Regions from separate parts of the Streptomyces sp. 351MFTsu5.1 genome, predicted to be linked through region 1. Evidence: riboswitches for the same ligand, from Rfam matches in the RefSeq annotation. Region 1 holds a riboswitch; each other region holds the start of a gene.
The links. A riboswitch is a leader RNA that binds a small molecule or an ion and turns the genes downstream of it on or off. The one in region 1 is predicted to bind thiamine pyrophosphate.
Positions count from the first base shown of each region.

Region 2: another riboswitch for thiamine pyrophosphate. It lies ahead of thiC (phosphomethylpyrimidine synthase ThiC); the one in region 1 lies ahead of H295_RS0128580 (thiamine ABC transporter substrate-binding protein).
Region 3: another riboswitch for thiamine pyrophosphate. It lies ahead of thiO (glycine oxidase ThiO); the one in region 1 lies ahead of H295_RS0128580 (thiamine ABC transporter substrate-binding protein).

Region 1 covers NZ_KB911788.1:123,390-129,308, forward strand. Annotated here, with positions in the region: gene H295_RS47260 (hypothetical protein) at 1-422, shown strand, start outside; gene rlmN (23S rRNA (adenine(2503)-C(2))-methyltransferase RlmN) at 593-1,699, shown strand; TPP riboswitch at 1,723-1,830, shown strand; gene H295_RS0128580 (thiamine ABC transporter substrate-binding protein) at 1,827-2,912, shown strand; gene H295_RS0128585 (ABC transporter permease) at 2,945-4,546, shown strand; gene H295_RS0128590 (ABC transporter ATP-binding protein) at 4,546-5,568, shown strand; gene H295_RS0128595 (maleylpyruvate isomerase family mycothiol-dependent enzyme) at 5,593-5,919, shown strand, end outside.
Region 2 covers NZ_KB911776.1:195,827-201,745, forward strand. Annotated here, with positions in the region: gene H295_RS0104310 (metallophosphoesterase) at 1-601, shown strand, start outside; gene H295_RS0104315 (membrane protein) at 795-1,655, shown strand; gene H295_RS42755 (DUF4240 domain-containing protein) at 1,891-2,235, shown strand; gene thiC (phosphomethylpyrimidine synthase ThiC) at 2,320-4,155, opposite strand; TPP riboswitch at 4,148-4,337, opposite strand; gene H295_RS42765 (YibE/F family protein) at 5,177-5,919, shown strand, end outside.
Region 3 covers NZ_KB911783.1:145,703-151,621, reverse strand. Annotated here, with positions in the region: gene thiE (thiamine phosphate synthase) at 1-345, opposite strand, end outside; gene H295_RS0121580 (Rv2175c family DNA-binding protein) at 435-806, opposite strand; gene H295_RS0121575 (NAD(P)/FAD-dependent oxidoreductase) at 1,133-2,350, opposite strand; gene H295_RS0121570 (hypothetical protein) at 2,383-2,733, opposite strand; TPP riboswitch at 2,786-2,898, shown strand; gene thiO (glycine oxidase ThiO) at 2,896-4,053, shown strand; gene thiS (sulfur carrier protein ThiS) at 4,050-4,250, shown strand; gene H295_RS0121555 (thiazole synthase) at 4,254-5,048, shown strand; gene pknB (Stk1 family PASTA domain-containing Ser/Thr kinase) at 5,194-5,919, shown strand, end outside.

The DNA.
Region 1 (5,919 bases):
TCGCACTCGCGGAGGAAGTGATCAAGGATTACAACAAACTAGTCACGGCCACTAGTAGCCTCCAGGTCGTTGCTGGAAACAGATATCCCACGGCCTTCGAAGACAGGATGAGGGCTGCTCGGGAAGCCTACGATTCCACGCGTTTGGACGACCACTCTCACGGCCATCGCTATGCACAGGTTGCTGTCGAAGGACCGCCAAAGGTAACGCAGGCAGCTGCGGACTGCCGGGTAGCGTTCTTGGAATTCAAAGCTAAAGTCCATGAGTGCCTCGTCCAGTTCCGACGCGACGGCGGTGGTACCCCGGAGGCAATAGCTTCGCTGAATGAGTTGAGCCAGAAATTTCACACGGAGTACTTGGCTTTTGTTCACGCTGCTGCTTCAGCGATCGCTGTCGATGGGTTGAACACCTTTCCGGAATAGCGTGTCCATTCGCACCCCCGGAGCAATTGTTCCACTCGTAGAGCAAGCGCCCTGAGCCGTCCCTGGGCCGTCCGAAGCCGACCGACGCCAACAGTCGGCCCCCGCAGGTGACCACCCCCACCCCGCTCCGGCCTGGGCCCCCGGCGATGATCTGCCACACTGGAAGGGTTATGCCTGCACCCGGAGAACTCACTTTCGTCGCCCCCCGCGGAGCCAAGAAGCCGCCGCGGCATCTCGCTGACCTCACTCCTGTCGAGCGCAAGGAGGTGGTGGCCGGGATCGGGGAGAAGCCTTTTCGGGCCAAGCAGCTCTCGCAGCACTACTTCGCGCGGTACGCGCACGACCCCGCGGAGTGGACCGACATCCCCGCCGGCTCGCGCGAGAAGCTCCGGGAGGCGCTGCTTCCCGAGCTGATGACCGTCGTACGGCATCTGTCGACCGACCAGGGGACCACGCGCAAGACGCTGTGGCGGCTGTTCGACGGGACGCTCGTGGAGTCCGTGCTGATGCGGTACCCGGACCGGGTGACCATGTGCATCAGCTCGCAGGCCGGCTGCGGGATGAACTGCCCGTTCTGCGCCACCGGGCAGGCCGGTCTTGACCGGAACCTGTCCACCGCCGAGATCGTGCACCAGATCGTCGACGGCATGCGGGCGCTCCGGGACGGGGAAGTGCCGGGCGGGCCCGCGCGGCTCTCCAACATCGTCTTCATGGGCATGGGCGAGCCGCTCGCCAACTACAAGCGCGTGACGCAGTCCATCCGCGCGCTCACCGACCCCGCCCCCGACGGGCTCGGGCTCTCGCAGCGCGGTATCACCGTGTCCACCGTGGGGCTCGTGCCCGCCATTCACCGGTTCGCCGACGAAGGGTTCAAGTGCCGGCTCGCGATCTCCCTGCACGCTCCTGACGACGAGCTGCGCGACACCCTCGTCCCCGTGAACACGCGGTGGAAGGTGCGCGAGGTCCTCGACGCCGGGTTCGAGTACGTCGAGAAGAGCGGGCGGCGGCTCTCCATCGAGTACGCGCTGATCCGGGACATCAACGACCAGGCCTGGCGCGGTGACCGGCTCGGCCGGCTGCTCCGGGGCAAGCCCGTGCACGTGAACCTGATTCCGCTGAACCCGACCCCGGGCTCCAAGTGGACCGCCTCGCGGCCCGAGGACGAGAAGGCCTTCGTCGAGGCGATCGCCGCGCACGGCGTGCCGGTGACCGTCCGGGACACCCGCGGCCAGGAGATCGACGGGGCCTGTGGCCAGCTCGCGGCCACCGAGCGGTAGTCTGGCGACTGTACGTACACCTTCATATCCGACAGGGGAGCGCAACAGCGCTGAGAGTGCGGCAACCGGGCCGCAGACCCTCTGAACCTCGCCCAGGTCATTCTGGGTAGGAAGTTCGGTCATCACCGTGAACAACAAGAAGCTTTTCGCTGCCGTCGTGGGCCTCGGTCTCGTCACGCTGTCCGCGTGCGGGTCCTCGTCCTCCTCCGACTCCTCCTCCGGCTCCGGCAGCACCGGCTCCAAGACCGTCACCCTCGTCAGCCACGACTCCTGGGCCGTCTCCAAGGGCGTCCTCGCCGACTTCGAGAAGAAGTCCGGCTACAAGGTGAAGGTCCTGGAGGACGGCGACGCCGGGCAGGCCGTCAACAAGGCCATCCTCACCAAGGACAACCCGCAGGGAGACGTCTTCTTCGGCGTCGACAACACCCTGCTCTCCCGGGCGCTCGACAACGGCCTCTTCCAGCCGTACGAGGCGAAGGGCGCCGGCACCATCAAGGCGGGGTACCGCGTCGACGGGGACAAGGTCACGCCCATCGACACCGGCGACATCTGCGTCAACTACGACAAGGCGTGGTTCAGCGAGCACAAGCTCCAGCCGCCGACGTCGTACGACGACCTGGTCAAGCCCGCCTACAAGAACCTCCTCGTCACCGAGAACGCCTCCACCTCCTCCCCGGGCCTCGGCTTCCTCCTCGGGTCCGCCGCGAAGTACGGGGACGAGGGCTGGCAGGGCTACTGGAAGAAGCTCAAGGCCAACGGCGTCAAGGTCGTCGACGGCTGGGAGCAGGCCTACAACGAGGAGTTCTCCGGGTCGGCCGGCGGCAAGAAGGCCAAGGCCGACCGGCCGCTCGTCGTCTCCTACGCCTCCTCGCCGCCCGCCGAGGTGATCTACGCCGACCCGAAGCCGGCCACCGCGCCCACCGGAGTCGCCGACGGCACCTGCTTCCGGCAGATCGAGTACGCGGGGCTGCTCAGCAACGCCAAGAACACCAAGGGTGGCAAGGCGTTCCTGGACTTCCTGCTCACCAAGGAGTTCCAGCAGGACATGCCGCTCAACATGTTCGTCTACCCGGTCGTGCAGGGCGCCCAGGTGCCGGCCGAGTTCACGAAGTACGGTCCGCAGGCCAAGGATCCCGAGACCATGGACCCGGCCAGGATCGCCGAACACCGTGACGACTGGGTCAAGTCGTGGACCTCGCTCGTCCTCAGGTGAGCCGGAGGGGCGCGGCGGCACGGCTCGGCCTGATGGCCGTGCCCGTCGCGTTCTTCGCCGTCTTCTTCGCCTTGCCCGTCGCCGCGATCGTCAGGCGTGGCCTCGACACGGACGGGAGCTGGCAGTTCGGCCGGATCACCGACGTTCTCGGTCAGCCGGACATCCGGCACGTCCTGTGGTTCACCACCTGGCAGGCGCTCGTCTCCACCGCGCTCACGCTGCTGGTCGCGCTCCCCGGCGCGTACGTCTTCGCGCGCTTCGACTTCCCCGGCAAGCAGATCCTGCGGGCCGTGGTCACCGTGCCCTTCGTGCTGCCGACCGTCGTGGTCGGTACGGCCTTCCTGGCCCTGGTCGGCCGGGGCGGGTTGCTGGACGAGTGGTGGGGCGTACGGCTGGACACCACCGTGTGGGCGATCCTGCTCGCGCACGTCTTCTTCAACTACGCGGTCGTCGTACGGACCGTCGGCGGACTGTGGGCGCAGCTGGACCCCCGGCAGGAGGAGGCCGCGCGGATGCTGGGCGCGTCCCCGCTCACCGCCTGGCGCAAGGTCACCCTCCCCGCGCTCGGGCCCGCCGTGGCCGCCGCCGCGCTGATGGTCTTCCTGTTCACCTTCACCTCCTTCGGTGTGGTCCAGATCCTCGGCGGCCCCACGTTCTCCACCCTCGAGGTGGAGATCTACCGCCAGACCTCCGAGATCTTCGACCTCTCCACGGCCGCCGTGCTGACGATCATCCAGTTCGTGGCCGTGGGCGCGGTCCTCGCCCTGCACGCGTGGACCGTACGGCGCAGGGAGAGCGCGCTCCGGCTCGTGGACGCGTCCGTCACCGCCCGGCGGCCGCGCGGCGCGGGGGAGTGGGCGCTGCTGGCCGGGGTCCTCGCGGTCGTCGCCGTCCTCCTGGTGCTGCCGCTCGCCGTGCTGGTGCAACGCTCCCTCGGCGCCCCCGACTTCGGCTACTACCGGGCGCTCACCCACAGCGACGGCGGGGTCTTCCTCGTCGCGCCGATCGAGGCGATCGGGAACTCGCTGGAGTACGCCCTCGCCGCGACCGTCATCGCGGTGGTGGTCGGAGGGCTCGCGGCGGCCGCGCTGACGCGACGGGACGCGGGGCGATGGGTACGGGGCTTCGACGCGCTGCTGATGCTGCCGCTCGGGGTGTCCGCGGTGACCGTCGGCTTCGGGTTCCTGATCTCCCTCGACGAGCCGCCGCTGGACCTCCGACAGTCCTGGATCCTGGTGCCGCTCGCGCAGGCGCTGGTCGGGGTGCCGTTCGTCGTACGGACCATGCTGCCCGTGCTGCGGGCGGTGGACCACCGGCTGCGGGAGGCCGCGGCCGTGCTCGGGGCCGCGCCCTGGCGGGTGTGGCGGGAGGTCGACCTGCCCATGGTGCGGCGGGCGCTGCTGATCGCGGCGGGGTTCGCGTTCGCCGTGTCGCTGGGCGAGTTCGGGGCGACCGTCTTCATCGCACGGCCCGACAACCCGACCCTGCCGGTCGCCGTGGCCCGGCTGCTGGGCCGTGCCGGTGACCTCAACTACGGCCAGGCGATGGCCCTCTCGACCATCCTGATGATCGTGTGCGCGGTGGCGCTGCTGGTCCTCGAACGGCTGCGGACCGACCGGACCGGGGAGTTCTGATGCTGCTGAGCCTAGCGGAGGCGACGGTACGGTTCGGCGGGCGGGCCGTGCTCGACGGGGTCGGGCTCGATGTCGCCGAGCACGAGGTCGTGTGCGTGCTGGGACCGAGCGGCAGCGGCAAGTCGACGCTGCTGCGGGCGGTGGCCGGCCTGCAACCGCTCGACGGAGGGCGGGTGTCGCTCGACGGGCGGGACCAGTCCGGGGTGCCCGCGCACCGGCGCGGGGTGGGCCTGATGTTCCAGGACCACCAGCTGTTCCCGCAGCGGGACGTGGGCGCCAACGTGGCCTTCGGACTCCGGATGCGTGACGTCCCCAAGGCGCAGCAGGCTGAGCGGGTGCGGGAGTTGCTCGACCTCGTCGGGCTGCCGGGCGCCGCCCGCCGGGCCGTCGCCTCGCTCTCCGGCGGTGAGCAGCAGCGGGTCGCGCTGGCCCGGGCGCTGGCTCCCCGGCCCCGGCTGCTGATGCTCGACGAGCCGCTCGGGCAGCTGGACCGTTCGCTGCGGGAGCGGCTCGTCGTCGAACTGCGGGAGCTGTTCGGGCGGTTGGGCACCACGGTGCTCGCGGTCACCCACGACCAGAGCGAGGCCTTCGCGCTCGCCGACCGGGTCGTGGTGATGCGGGACGGACGGATCGCCCAGTCCGGTACGCCGCTGGAGGTGTGGCAGCGGCCGGTGGACGAGTTCGTGGCCCGTTTCCTCGGCTTCGAGAACGTGGTGGAGGGGACCGTCACCGGCGAGGCCGCGGACACGGTGTGGGGCAAGGTCCCGGTGCCGCCAGGGGCCGCGCAGGGAGTCCGGAGCGTGCTGGTGCGCCCCGCGGGCGTGCGACTGGTGCCGGCCGACGAGGGGCTGCCCTGCACGGTCGCCGCACGCACCTTCAAGGGCACCCATGTCGCCGTGCACCTGCAACCCGCGGACGACGGACCCCGCCTGGAAGCCGCGTGCGCCCTGCGCGAGGCGCCGGAGGTCGGGGACGCGGTGGGGGTGGGGTTCGATGCCGCCGAAATTGTGGTGCTCGGCTGACGAGGGCGACCTACAGTGCCCGGCATGACGCTGCTCACGCACGACCGCTACTGCGACGAGATCGCCCACCAGGTGGGTCTGTTGAGGGCCGTGGTGACCTCCGGGGCCGATCTGTCGGTGACCGTGCCGACCTGTCCGGACTGGTCGTTGGAGCAACTGGTGCGGCACACCGGGGGCGCCCTGCGCTGGGTGGAGCTGATGGTGCGGACCCGGGTCCAGGAGGAAGTGCCCGAGGACCAGGTGCGGTTGGGGGAGGGGCCCGAGGACGCGGGTGAGCTCGACGCGTGGCTCGCCGAGACCGGTGACGCACTCGTCGCCACGCTGCGGGAGGCCGGACCGGACACCGGGGTG
Region 2 (5,919 bases), on a different contig from region 1:
CTGCAAGGCCCTGATGGGCAACCACGAGCTGCTGCTCCTCGGCGCCAAGCGGTTCGGCGACACCCCCGTCAACTCCGGCGCGGGCACCGCCACCTTCCAGGCGGCCTGGCTGCTCAACGGCGGCCAGAAGACCGACATGGACCGCCTCCAGGACCACCACCTCCAGTGGATGTCCCGCCTCGACGCGGTCGAGGAGGTCGACGGCCACCTCCTCGTCCACTCCGACACCACCGCCTATCTCGACTACGGCGACTCGATCGAGGCGGTCAACGACACCGTCCGCGAGACGATCACGCGGAACGACGCGGACGAGGTGTGGGACCTGTTCCGCAAGTTCACCAAGCGCTTCTCCTTCCGCGACGAGGGCGGGGCCGACCATGTGCGCTCGCTGCTCGACACCTACGGCGGTGTCCGCATCGTGCACGGCCACAGCCCGATCCCCTATCTGCTCGGTGAAGTGGGCTCCGAGGAGGACGAGGACGATTCCGGTCCGGTGGTCGAGGGACCCCACGTCTACGCCGACGGACTCGCCATCGCGATGGACGGCGGAGTGACCATGGCCGGAAAACTGCTGGTCCAGCAACTTCCCCTGGATATCTGACGGTTCACGGGGCAGACGTTGCCCCCTGGTGGACCGACCGGAGAGCATGCAGGCCAGAGGCCAATTTCTGGAAACCCCCTGTCACCCTGTGCCGTAGCCGCTCTACCATCTGGTTATCCGTAGCAGGCTCCCCTCCGTTTCTGCCCGACGGCTCGTTGGCATGCGAGCCCCAAGCCCTACGGAGCATCGGGGGATGCACATGAACAGCGTTCCGCAGCACCTGCACAGCGAGGACCGCCAGGAGTACGAGCGGATCCTCGATGAGGCGCTGCGCTCCGCACCACACCGTCCCGAACTGGCCGCTGTCGGACAGCGGCTGAATCCCGAACAGCTGCGCACCATGGCGCTGAACGCCACCGCGATCATCACGGCGGCCGCCGCGACCGAGTACCAGCACTACGTGAAGGTCCGCGAGGAACAGCGCCGCCCGGCGCCGTCCACCCTGTCGTCCGTGCACGAACCCGGCCCCGCCGAGTCGGGCAGCGGTGCGATGGGGCTCGCCACCACCATGGGAGAGGTCGCCGAGACCGCCGGTGCGGGCGCCGTCGCCGTCGCCGCCGTTCTGACGCCCGTCCTCGCCGGGATAGCCGCGGCGATCTTCCTGCTCGTGGGCTACATCCTCCAGATGCTCAGCCCGCCGCCGGCGTTCGCCCACGCCATGATCACCATCGGATGGGTGTTCGGCGCCCTGACCGCGGCCGCGATCCTGGTCGCCGCGGGCGGCCTGCTGATCACCGCGCTGCGCAACCGCCCCACGCCCGACACGGCGTACGGCGAACTCACCGGGGAGGTGGCCCGGGCCAGGGACGCCTGGCGGGAGGCCCTGCTGGAACGCGGTCTGCTGCCCTTCCTCAGAGATGCCCTGGCCGACCCCGGCTCCGCCGCGCTGCACCACACGGCACCGCCGGCCCCGACCAGCCGTATGCCCAACCTGGGCTACGACCGCCCCGGGTTCAGCAGCCCCGACGACGGAGCCTCCGGCGCCCGCCCGAGCTTCACCAGCCCGGACTACACGAGCCCGGACTTCGGGGGGCCGGAACACCAGCCGGACTGACACCGCCCGGCAGAGCCCCTCGGCTTGCGTTCCCACGACGTGCTCACAGGGGAGCGCAAGCCGGATGCGGGGTGAGGCGGGGCAGGAGGTGAAGCAGGGGCGACCCTCACTACGCACGTTGACACTGTCCTGCGCTGATTGTCAGACCGGGACGGCACAGTGCGGCCCCATCAACAGACACCGGTTCCGGCCACCATCGAGTCTGGGCGGCGGCGGCTGCTCCGACGACAGCTTCATGGACTTCCGAGCCGGAGTGATCGCGTCCGGGCGGGACTGGTACGAGCGCACCGCCCAGGACCCCGACAGCCTCGCGGAGCACCCCGATGTCGTCGAGGCAGCGAACGCACGGGGTGACGAAGCCCTGTTCCACGAGGACGTGAACTACGCGGCCAGGGACGCCTTCGAACGCCTTGCAGGCAGCGCGGACGCCTTCGACGAGGCCTGGGCGACGTACCGGCCGGCCGACGGGCAGGACAACGAACCCACGGACATGGGAGAGGACTTCGACTTCGACGATCCGGAGGAGATGCATCGCCGTCTGCCCCGGCTCGCACGACTCTTCCTCGCGGAGCGCGACTGACCGGACGACCCGACTGAACCGGACGAGCAGGGCGGCCCGCGACGCCGCACAGTCGCGGGTGCGGGCCGTCCTGCCGGAGCGGGACTAATCCGCCAGCGGCAAGTACACCCGGTTCCCGCTCGCCGCGAACTCCTTCGATTTCTGCAGCATTCCCTCGGCGACCTCCTCGGGTGAGGCTCCTTCGGCCGCCGCCCCGCCGAACCGTTCGTTGATGCTCTGGCTGATCTTCATCGAGCAGAACTTCGGTCCGCACATGGAGCAGAAGTGGGCCGTCTTGGCCGGCTCCGCCGGGAGGGTCTCGTCGTGGAACTCACGGGCCGTGTCCGGGTCCAGAGCGAGGTTGAACTGGTCCTCCCACCGGAACTCGAAGCGGGCGTCGGACAGGGCGTCGTCCCAGTCCTGCGCCCCGGGATGCCCCTTGGCGAGGTCCGCCGCGTGGGCGGCGATCTTGTAGGTGATGACACCGGTCTTGACGTCGTCCCGGTTGGGCAGACCCAGGTGCTCCTTGGGCGTGACGTAGCAGAGCATCGCCGTGCCCCACCAGGCGATCATCGCGGCGCCGATGCCGGAGGTGATGTGGTCGTACGCCGGCGCGACGTCGGTGGTCAGCGGGCCGAGCGTGTAGAACGGCGCCTCCTCGCAGATCTCCTGCTGAAGGTCGATGTTCTCCTTGATCTTGTGCATCGGGACATGTCCCGGGCCCTCGATCATGGTCTGTACGTTGAATCGCTTGGCGATCGTGTTGAGTTCCCCGAGCGTCCTCAACTCCGCGAACTGCGCCTCGTCGTTGGCGTCCGCGATCGAGCCGGGCCGCAGACCGTCGCCCAGCGAGTAGGTGACGTCATAGGCGGCGAGGATCTCGCACAGTTCCTCGAAGTTCTCGTAGAGGAACGACTCCTTGTGGTGCGCGAGGCACCAGGCGGCCATGATCGAACCGCCGCGCGAGACGATCCCGGTCTTGCGGTTCGCCGTCAGCGGTACGTACGGCAGCCGCACGCCCGCGTGGACCGTCATGTAGTCCACGCCCTGCTCGGCCTGCTCGATGACCGTGTCCTTGTAGATCTCCCAGGTCAGCTCCTCGGCCCGGCCGTCGACCTTCTCCAGCGCCTGGTAGAGCGGCACCGTGCCGATCGGGACGGGGGAGTTGCGCAGCACCCACTCACGGGTGGTGTGGATATTGCGGCCGGTGGAGAGGTCCATGACCGTGTCGGCGCCCCAACGGGTCGCCCAGGTCATCTTCTCGACCTCCTCCTCGATGGAGGACGTCACCGCGGAGTTGCCGATGTTGGCGTTGACCTTCACCAGGAACCGCTTGCCGATGATCATCGGCTCGATCTCCGGGTGGTTGACGTTCGCGGGCAGCACCGCACGCCCCGCCGCGATCTCCTCACGGACCACCTCGGGCTCCACGTTCTCCCGGATGGCCACGTACTCCATCTCCGGAGTGATCTCCCCCCGGCGGGCGTACGCGAGCTGGGTGACTGCACTGCCGTCACGACTACGCCGAGGAAGGCGGGGTCGGCCAGGGAACACCGCGTCGAGGTTGCGCAGGTTGCCGCCGCGCGGGGAGGTGTGCTTGATCCCGTCGTCCTCGGGGCAAACGGGACGGCCCGCGTACTCCTCGGTGTCCCCGCGGGCGACGATCCAGTTCTCCCTGAGCGGGTCGAGCCCCCGGCGGACATCGGTCTCGGTGAGCGGATCGGTGTACGGGCCCGAGGTGTCGTACAGCGTGACCGACTGCCCGTTGGTGAGGTGCACCTGGCGGACCGGCACACGCAGGTCGGGGCGCGAGCCCTCGACATACGCCTTGTGCCAGCCGATGGACTTCCCGGCCTCCGTGGGGGGTTGTGCTGGGCTTTCACCCTCGATGGACTGTTCGTCCTGGTTGGAGGCAGGCGTGCGTGCGTCCTTGATGGTCATGAGACCTACTCCCTACGCCGGCATTACCCGGTAACAGGTTCGGCGGTCGACGCAGCGGCTTCCGTCTGCCGACGTTTCGTGGGGAACGTCACTCTCGCGTGAGGACGTTCCACGTGAAACATCGCTGGGACGGAGGTCAGCGCCCTCTCAGCCCGGTGCTCCGAGCTCCCGCGTGTACAAAGGTGCCACCACGCTAGCGTCAATTCGGGCGCGGTGAACAGGGGGCCCCTTTCGTTCTTGCGATGATCGGGCGGTGACCACGACACATCAGCCCCCGTACCCGCCTCCCGAGCCGCAGCGCCGACCGGGCTCCGGAAACGGCCCCGGAGACGGACCGGGAAGCGGCGGCCCCGGAGACGGTCCGGGAGGCGGCCCCGCGGTCGGCAACGGTCGTACGGGCGCGCCGGATTCTGGAGGCTGGGACGCTTTCGGGCACGGGCGGCCACAGGGGCGTGGGCAGGGATCCGGCCAGGGGCTTGGCGGGCCTGGCCAGGGGCCTCGCGGGCGGGACCAAGGGCTTGGCGGGCCTGACCAAAGGCAGAGTCCCGGGCAGGCGGGTCCTGGGCGTGCTCCGGGCTATCCGCAGGGCTACGGGTCGGGAGCCGGTCACGGGCAGGGGCAGCGCCCCGGGTATGGCTCCAACGGCCGCGGCGAAGGTTTCGGTGGCGGCCACGACCGTGGCGAGGGGTTCCAGGACGGGCACGGTCACGGCGAAGGCTTCGGTGACGGCCTCGGTCACAGCGAGGGCTTCGGGGGCAACGGCCACGGCAGCACCCACGCCCCCCATGACGGTCACGGACACCATCCCGGCGCCCCTGGACACGACCACGGCCACGGCCACGGGGACAGGGGCGATGGAGGCAGCGGAGACGGAGGCAACGGCGGTGGCGGCGGCGGTGGTGGTCACTCGCACGGCCACAGTCACAGCCACGGTCCGGCGACTCCCGTCTCCAAGCATCTGCGGAAGGTCATCGCGGCGATCCTGATCCCCTTCGCCGGGGCCGTCGTCGTCGGACTCGCGGTGCTGTGGCCCGGTGGCGCCCCGGCGCACGAACGCACCGGGGTCGGTTTCGACCGGCAGACCCAGCAGGCCACGGTCACCAAGGTCGTGAGTGTCAGCTGCAAGTCGGTGAACGCCGGAGGGCAGACCCCGACCGGGGACACCTCGACCGCTGAGGGCTCCTCCGCCGAGCAGCAGGCGAAGGGCAGCTGCAAGAAGGCGACGATCCGGGTCGACACCGGCGACGACAAGGGCCGCACCTTCACGGAGATCGTCCAGCCGGACCAGTCACGGCAGCTGGACGAGGGCGAGAAGGTCGTGGTCGCGTACGAGCCCTCGGCGCCCAGGGACCTTCAGTACTCGGTCGCCGACGTCAACCGCAGGTTCCCGATGGGGCTGCTCGCCGGCATCTTCGCGCTGGTCGTCGTGATCGTGGGGCGGTTGCGCGGTGTCATGGCGCTGGTCGCCCTGGCCATCAGCTTCCTGCTGCTGAACTTCTTCGTGCTGCCCGCGATCCTCCAGGGCTCGAACCCGCTGGTCGTGGCGGTGGTCGGGGCCAGCGCCATCATGCTGATCGCCCTCTACATGTGCCACGGCCTGTCGGCCCGGACGTCCGTGGCGGTACTGGGCACGCTGATCTCCCTGCTGCTGATCGGCGTCCTCGGCTCGCAGTTCATCGGCTGGGCTGCGCTGACGGGCAACACGGACGACAACACCGGTCTGATCCACGGGCTGTATCCGTCGATCGACATGAGCGGTCTGCT
Region 3 (5,919 bases), on a different contig from region 1:
CGTGGAGCGGCCTATCAGGACGTCGTCGCCGAGGATCGCCCGGGCGGCGGGGACGGGGAGGTCGCCCTGGCCCAGATGGAGGACGCCGGCGGCGGCCGCGTGGGCCACGTCGGCCCGGTCGTTGACCGCGAGCATCCTGCCGTGCCGGGCGCAGGCCTCGGCGAGGACCGTCAGGTGCTCCAGTTCCTCGGCCGCCTCCATGCCCTTGTCCCGCAGCTGCACGATGTCGACGCCACCGGCCAGGACGGCGTCCAGGAACTCGGGAAGGTCGCCCTGGCGCTTGCGGGCGTCCGTGCACAGGTAGACACGGGCGTCGGCGAGCCGGGTGCGAACGGTGTCGGGCATGCAGGAGTCTCCCCCGGGTTCGGTGGTGTACGGGCCGTGCTCGACCGCGGCCTCTGTGCGGGCCCGGCCCGTACGCCGGTGCTGTCAGGTCAGACGGCGAGCGCCTGGGCCCGTCGCTTCACCTCCGTGCCGCGATTCTCGCTCAGGGCCTGCGCGGGGGTGCCGGGCAGGCTGTCGTCGGGGGTGAAGAGCCACTCCAGCATCTCTTCGTCGGTGAAGCCGTCGTCCCTCAGGAGCGTCAGGGTCCCGGCCAGCCCCTTGACGACCTTCTGCTCGGCCGTGTCGATGAAGGCGGCGGGGACGTGCAGCGCGCGGTTCTCACCACGGCGTACGGCGATGAGCTGGCCCTCCTTGACCAGCTGCCGCACCCGCGTCACCTCGACGTCGAGCAGCTCCGCGATGTCGGGGAGGGTGAGCCAGGCGGGGACGAGTGCATCGGTCTTTGCGTCAATCTCGGTCACGGGATCAAGCGTGCCATCCCGCACTGACAGTCGGAAGCCGGGGCGCCTCCGGCGGGGGAACGGGGGCGGGTTTCCTGGCGTCGACGACACCATCCGGACGCCGTGCCGACACGGGGACGCCGGGGGCCGGGCCGGTACGCGATCCCGAGCGCCTGGCCCACGCGGAGACCCCGGGAGCGGGCCGGCAGCGGAGACCGGGAGCGGGCCCGGCGCAGGCGGGAAGGTTCGACACCCGCCACCACGCGGCCCCCCGAGTTCAGGGCCACCCTCAGGGCCACCCGCGGATCAAGCCCGGCGGGCCGCCCCAGGCCGTCCGCCTCCGCGCCCTACCCCTTCGCCGCCGCCTTCAGCGGCCTCGCCGGGTCCGTCAGCAGGTCCGGGTCCATCTCGGTGCCCGCGTCGATCAGGCGGCGGCCCTGCGCCAGGTCGCGGGGGCGGCCGACCGCCAGGAGGGCGACCAGGCGGTTGTCCCTGAGCCAGCACACGGACCAGGCGGGGCCGGACGGCTCACCGCGCCACAGGGTCGTGTCGGCGGACATGTGGTGGCCGGCGTACTGGACGAAGCGGCCGAACTGCTCGGACCAGAAGTACGGGACCGGGTCGTAGACCGCGGAGGTCTCGCCCAGGACGGCCGCGGCGACCGTGCGGGGTCCCTGGAGGGCGTTGTCCCAGTGGTGGACCATCAGCCGTTCGCCGTAGCGCCCCGAGGGGAAGGAGGCGCAGTCGCCGACCGCGTAGACGTCCGGCGCGGAGGTGTGCAGCCGTTCGTCGGCGACGACCTCGCCGTGCGCGCCGAGTTCGATGCCCGAACCGGCGAGCCAGGCCGTGGCGGGCCGGGCCCCGATACCGACCACGACGGCCCCCGCGGGCACCCGGGTGCCGTCGTCCAGGACGACCTCGCCGGGCTCGACGGACACCACGCGCGCGTGGGTGCGCAGTTCGGCCCCCGCGTCGGCGTACCAGGACGTCATCGGGGCGGCCACCTCCGCGGGCAGCGCGCCGGCGAGCGGCCGGTCGGCGGCTTCCACGACCGTCACCGCGCAGCCCGCCTCGCGCGCGGCGGTGGCGAACTCGGCGCCGATCCAGCCCGCGCCGACGACCACGATGTCGTGCTGCCGGGCGAGCACGGGGCGCAGCCGTTCGGCGTCGTCCAGGGTGCGCAGCAGATGTACGCCGGGCACGCCCTCGGTGCCGGGCAGCCGGATCGGCTCGGCGCCGGTGGCGAGGACCAGGACGTCGTACGGCACGGGCCCGGCCTCGGTGTCCAGCTCGTGCGCGTCCGGGCGCACGCCCAGCGCCTCGCGGCCGAGCAGCAGTTCGATGCCGAGGGCCTCGAAGTCCACGTCGAAGGCGGAGCCCTCGGCCTTGCCCAGCAGGACGGCCTTGGAGAGCGGCGGCCGGTCGTACGGCTGATGGGGTTCCGCGCCGATCACCGTGACGGTGCCCTGGAAGCCCCGTTCGCGCAGGGCGACCGCGGTCTGCACCCCGGCCATGCCCGCCCCGACCACGACCACCCGCTGCTGCGCCTGTGTCTGCTCGGTCATTTGATCACCCTAGCCACCTGACATTCAGTCAGTCAGGAGTCGTGCCGAGTGACCTGCTCCACAATGCTGGTCCCGCTGCCGGGCTGCGACTCCCACTGCCAAGTCTCCTCCAGCCGCACCCGGCCGTCGGGCAGGTCGACGACCGTGGAGAGGCAGTGGCCGGAGGACGTCGACCCGTCATGCCTGAGCTGGACGTAGCGGAAGTCGAGGCGGTCCCCCGCGCGCGTGCCGACCAGATGCCCGCGTACCACGTCACCGCCCGCGTACTCGGCCCAGATCCGCCCGTCCTCCTCGTGGTAGGTGAACCGGGTGCCGGTGCCCACCTGACCTGGGGCCTGGTCGGCGACCGGGGCGAGGACGAGGTTGTCGAGCGAGCGTGCCACGGAGAGAGGCTCCCTTACTGAGACGTGCGGGGTCGGGCTAGGGTGGCCAACGTAGAGCACTCGCGGGAGCCCGGACGCACCGGGCTGAGAGGGAGGCTGGCCGGCCTCCGACCGTACGAACCTGATCCGGGTCATGCCGGCGAAGGGAGGGGCTGGACGCCCATGTCCTCACGTACGTCAGACGTCCTCGTCGTCGGGGGCGGCATCATCGGCCTGGTCACGGCCTGGCGGGCCGCGCAACGCGGTCTCCGCACGGCCGTGGCGGACCCGGAACCGGGCGGCGGGGCCGCCCAGGTGGCCGCCGGGATGCTGGCCGCGGTCACCGAACTGCACTACGGCGAGCAGACCCTGCTCGGCCTGAACCTCGCCTCGGCCCACCGCTACCCCGACTTCGCGGCCGAGCTCACCGAGCTGACCGGCCACGACCTCGGCTACCGCAGGTGCGGCACGCTGGCCGTGGCGCTGGACGCCGACGACCGCGCCCATCTGCGCGAACTGCACGCGCTCCAGCGGCAGTCGGGCCTGGAGTCGGAGTGGCTGTCGGGGCGCGAGTGCCGCCGCCTGGAGCCGATGCTCGCGCCGGGGGTGCGGGGCGGGCTGCGGGTGGACGGTGACCACCAGATCGATCCGCGCCGCCTCACGCGCGCGTTGCTGGCCGCGTGCGAGCGGGCGGGCGTGGTCTTCCACCGCGCGTGGGCGGAGCGCCTGCGGGTCGTCCGGGACCGGGCCGCCGGGATCACCACGACGGACGGCGACGAACTGGACGCGGGCCAGGTCGTGCTCGCCGCCGGGAGCCTGAGCGGCCGCCTGGAAGGAGTCCCCGAGGCCCTCCTGCCCCCTGTGCGGCCCGTGAAGGGCCAGGTGCTGCGCCTGACCGTGCCGCCCCGGTACGCGCCCTTCCTGAGCCGTACCGTGCGGGCCGTCGTGCGCGGCAGCCAGGTCTACCTCGTGCCGCGCGAGAACGGCGAGCTGGTGATCGGCGCGACCAGCGAGGAGCTGGGCTGGGACACCACGGTGACCGCGGGCGGGGTGTACGAACTGCTGCGGGACGCGCACGAACTGGTCCCCGGCATCACCGAGCTGCCCCTGACGGAGACCCGCGCGGGACTGCGCCCGGGCTCCCCCGACAACGCTCCCCTGCTCGGCCCGACGGACCTGCCCGGCCTGCTGCTCGCCACCGGGCACTACCGCAACGGCGTGCTGCTGACCCCGGTCACCGGGGACGCGATGGCCCATGTCCTTGCGACCGGTGAACTCCCGGAGGTGGCCCGTCCGTTCACGCCGGGCCGGTTCCGTCAGCGGGTGGAGCAGCCGGCATGAACATCTCCGTCAACGGGGAGCCGCGCCGGTTCGCTCCCGGTACGGCTCTGGACGCCGTCGTACGGGCCCTGACCTCGGCGCCCTCCGGGGTCGCCGCCGCGCTCAACGAGACCGTCGTACCGCGCACGCAGTGGCCCTCGACGACCCTCGCCGAGGGGGACCGCGTGGAAGTCCTCACCGCCGTCCAAGGAGGCTGACCCATGGCCGACGATCCCTTTGTCATCGGCGGTACGTCGTTCTCGTCCCGGCTGATCATGGGCACGGGCGGGGCGCCCAGCCTGGACGTCCTGGAGCGGGCGCTGGTCGCCTCCGGGACCGAGCTCACGACGGTCGCGATGCGGCGGGTGAACCCGTCGGTGCACGGCTCGGTGCTGTCCGTCCTGGAGCGGCTCGGCATCCGGGTGCTGCCCAACACGGCGGGCTGCTTCACGGCCGGCGAGGCGGTTCTCACGGCCCGTCTCGCGCGCGAGGCGCTCGGCACCGACCTGATCAAGCTGGAGGTCATCGCCGACGAGCGGACCCTGCTCCCGGACGGCGTGGAGCTGCTGGACGCGGCCGAGACCCTGGTCGACGACGGCTTCACGGTGCTGCCGTACACGAACGACGACCCGGTGCTGGCCCGCCGTCTCGAGGACGTGGGCTGCGCGGCGATCATGCCGCTCGGCTCCCCGATCGGCTCCGGGCTCGGCATCCGCAACCCGCACAACTTCCGGCTGATCGTCGAGCACGCGCGGGTGCCGGTGATCCTGGACGCGGGGGCGGGTACGGCGTCCGACGCGGCCCTGGCGATGGAGCTGGGGTGCGCGGGGGTGATGCTCGCCTCGGCGGTGACGCGGGCGCAGGAGCCGGAACTGATGGCCCGGGCGATGCGGCACGGCGTGGAGGCGGGCCGGCTGGCGTACCGGGCGGGGCGGATCCCCCGCCGGCACTTCGCGGAGGCGTCGTCGCCGGCGGAGGGCCTGGCCGCACTGGATCCGGAGCGGCCGGCCTTCTGAACCGGATGCGGTCCGTCCGGACTCTGAACACACGTTCGACCGCGGACTCGGGCAGGTGCGACCTCCGTCACAGCTCGGCTCCAGTACCGCCCCTGTTCCGGCCGAACCCGATCGGCTGTCAGCCGTGGCTCGTAGACTCGCCTGCGTGGATACGACCCTTCAGGACCCGCTGGTCGGGCAGGTGCTCGACGGCCGCTACCGCGTGGACGCGCGGATCGCGGTCGGCGGGATGGCCACGGTCTACCGGGCCCTGGACACCCGTCTGGACCGCGTGCTCGCGCTCAAGGTGATGCACCCCGCGCTCGCGGCGGACGGGATTTTCGTCGAGCGGTTCATCCGGGAGGCCAAGTCCGTCGCCCGACTGGCCCACCCCAATGTGGTGCAGGTCTTCGACCAGGGCACCGACGGGTCGTACGTCTATCTCGCCATGGAGTACGTGGCCGGCTGCACCCTGCGTGACGTGCTGCGTGAGCGCGGCGCGCTGCAACCGCGCGCCGCCCTGGACATCCTGGAGCCGGTCCTGGCCGCACTCGGCGCCGCGCACCGCGCCGGGTTCGTGCACCGGGACATGAAGCCGGAGAACGTCCTCATAGGGGACGACGGCCGGGTCAAGGTCGCCGACTTCGGGCTCGTGCGGTCGGTGAACAACGTGACCAACAGCTCCGGAGCGGTCCTCGGCACCGTCTCCTACCTGTCACCGGAACAGATCGACCAGCCCAACACCGCCGACGCCCGCGTCGACGTGTACGCCTGCGGCGTCATGCTGTACGAGATGCTGACCGGCAGCCAGCCGCACGAGGGCGAATCCCCCGCGATAGTGCTCTACAAGCACCTCCACGAGGACGTCCCGCCGCCCTCGGCCGTGGTCCCG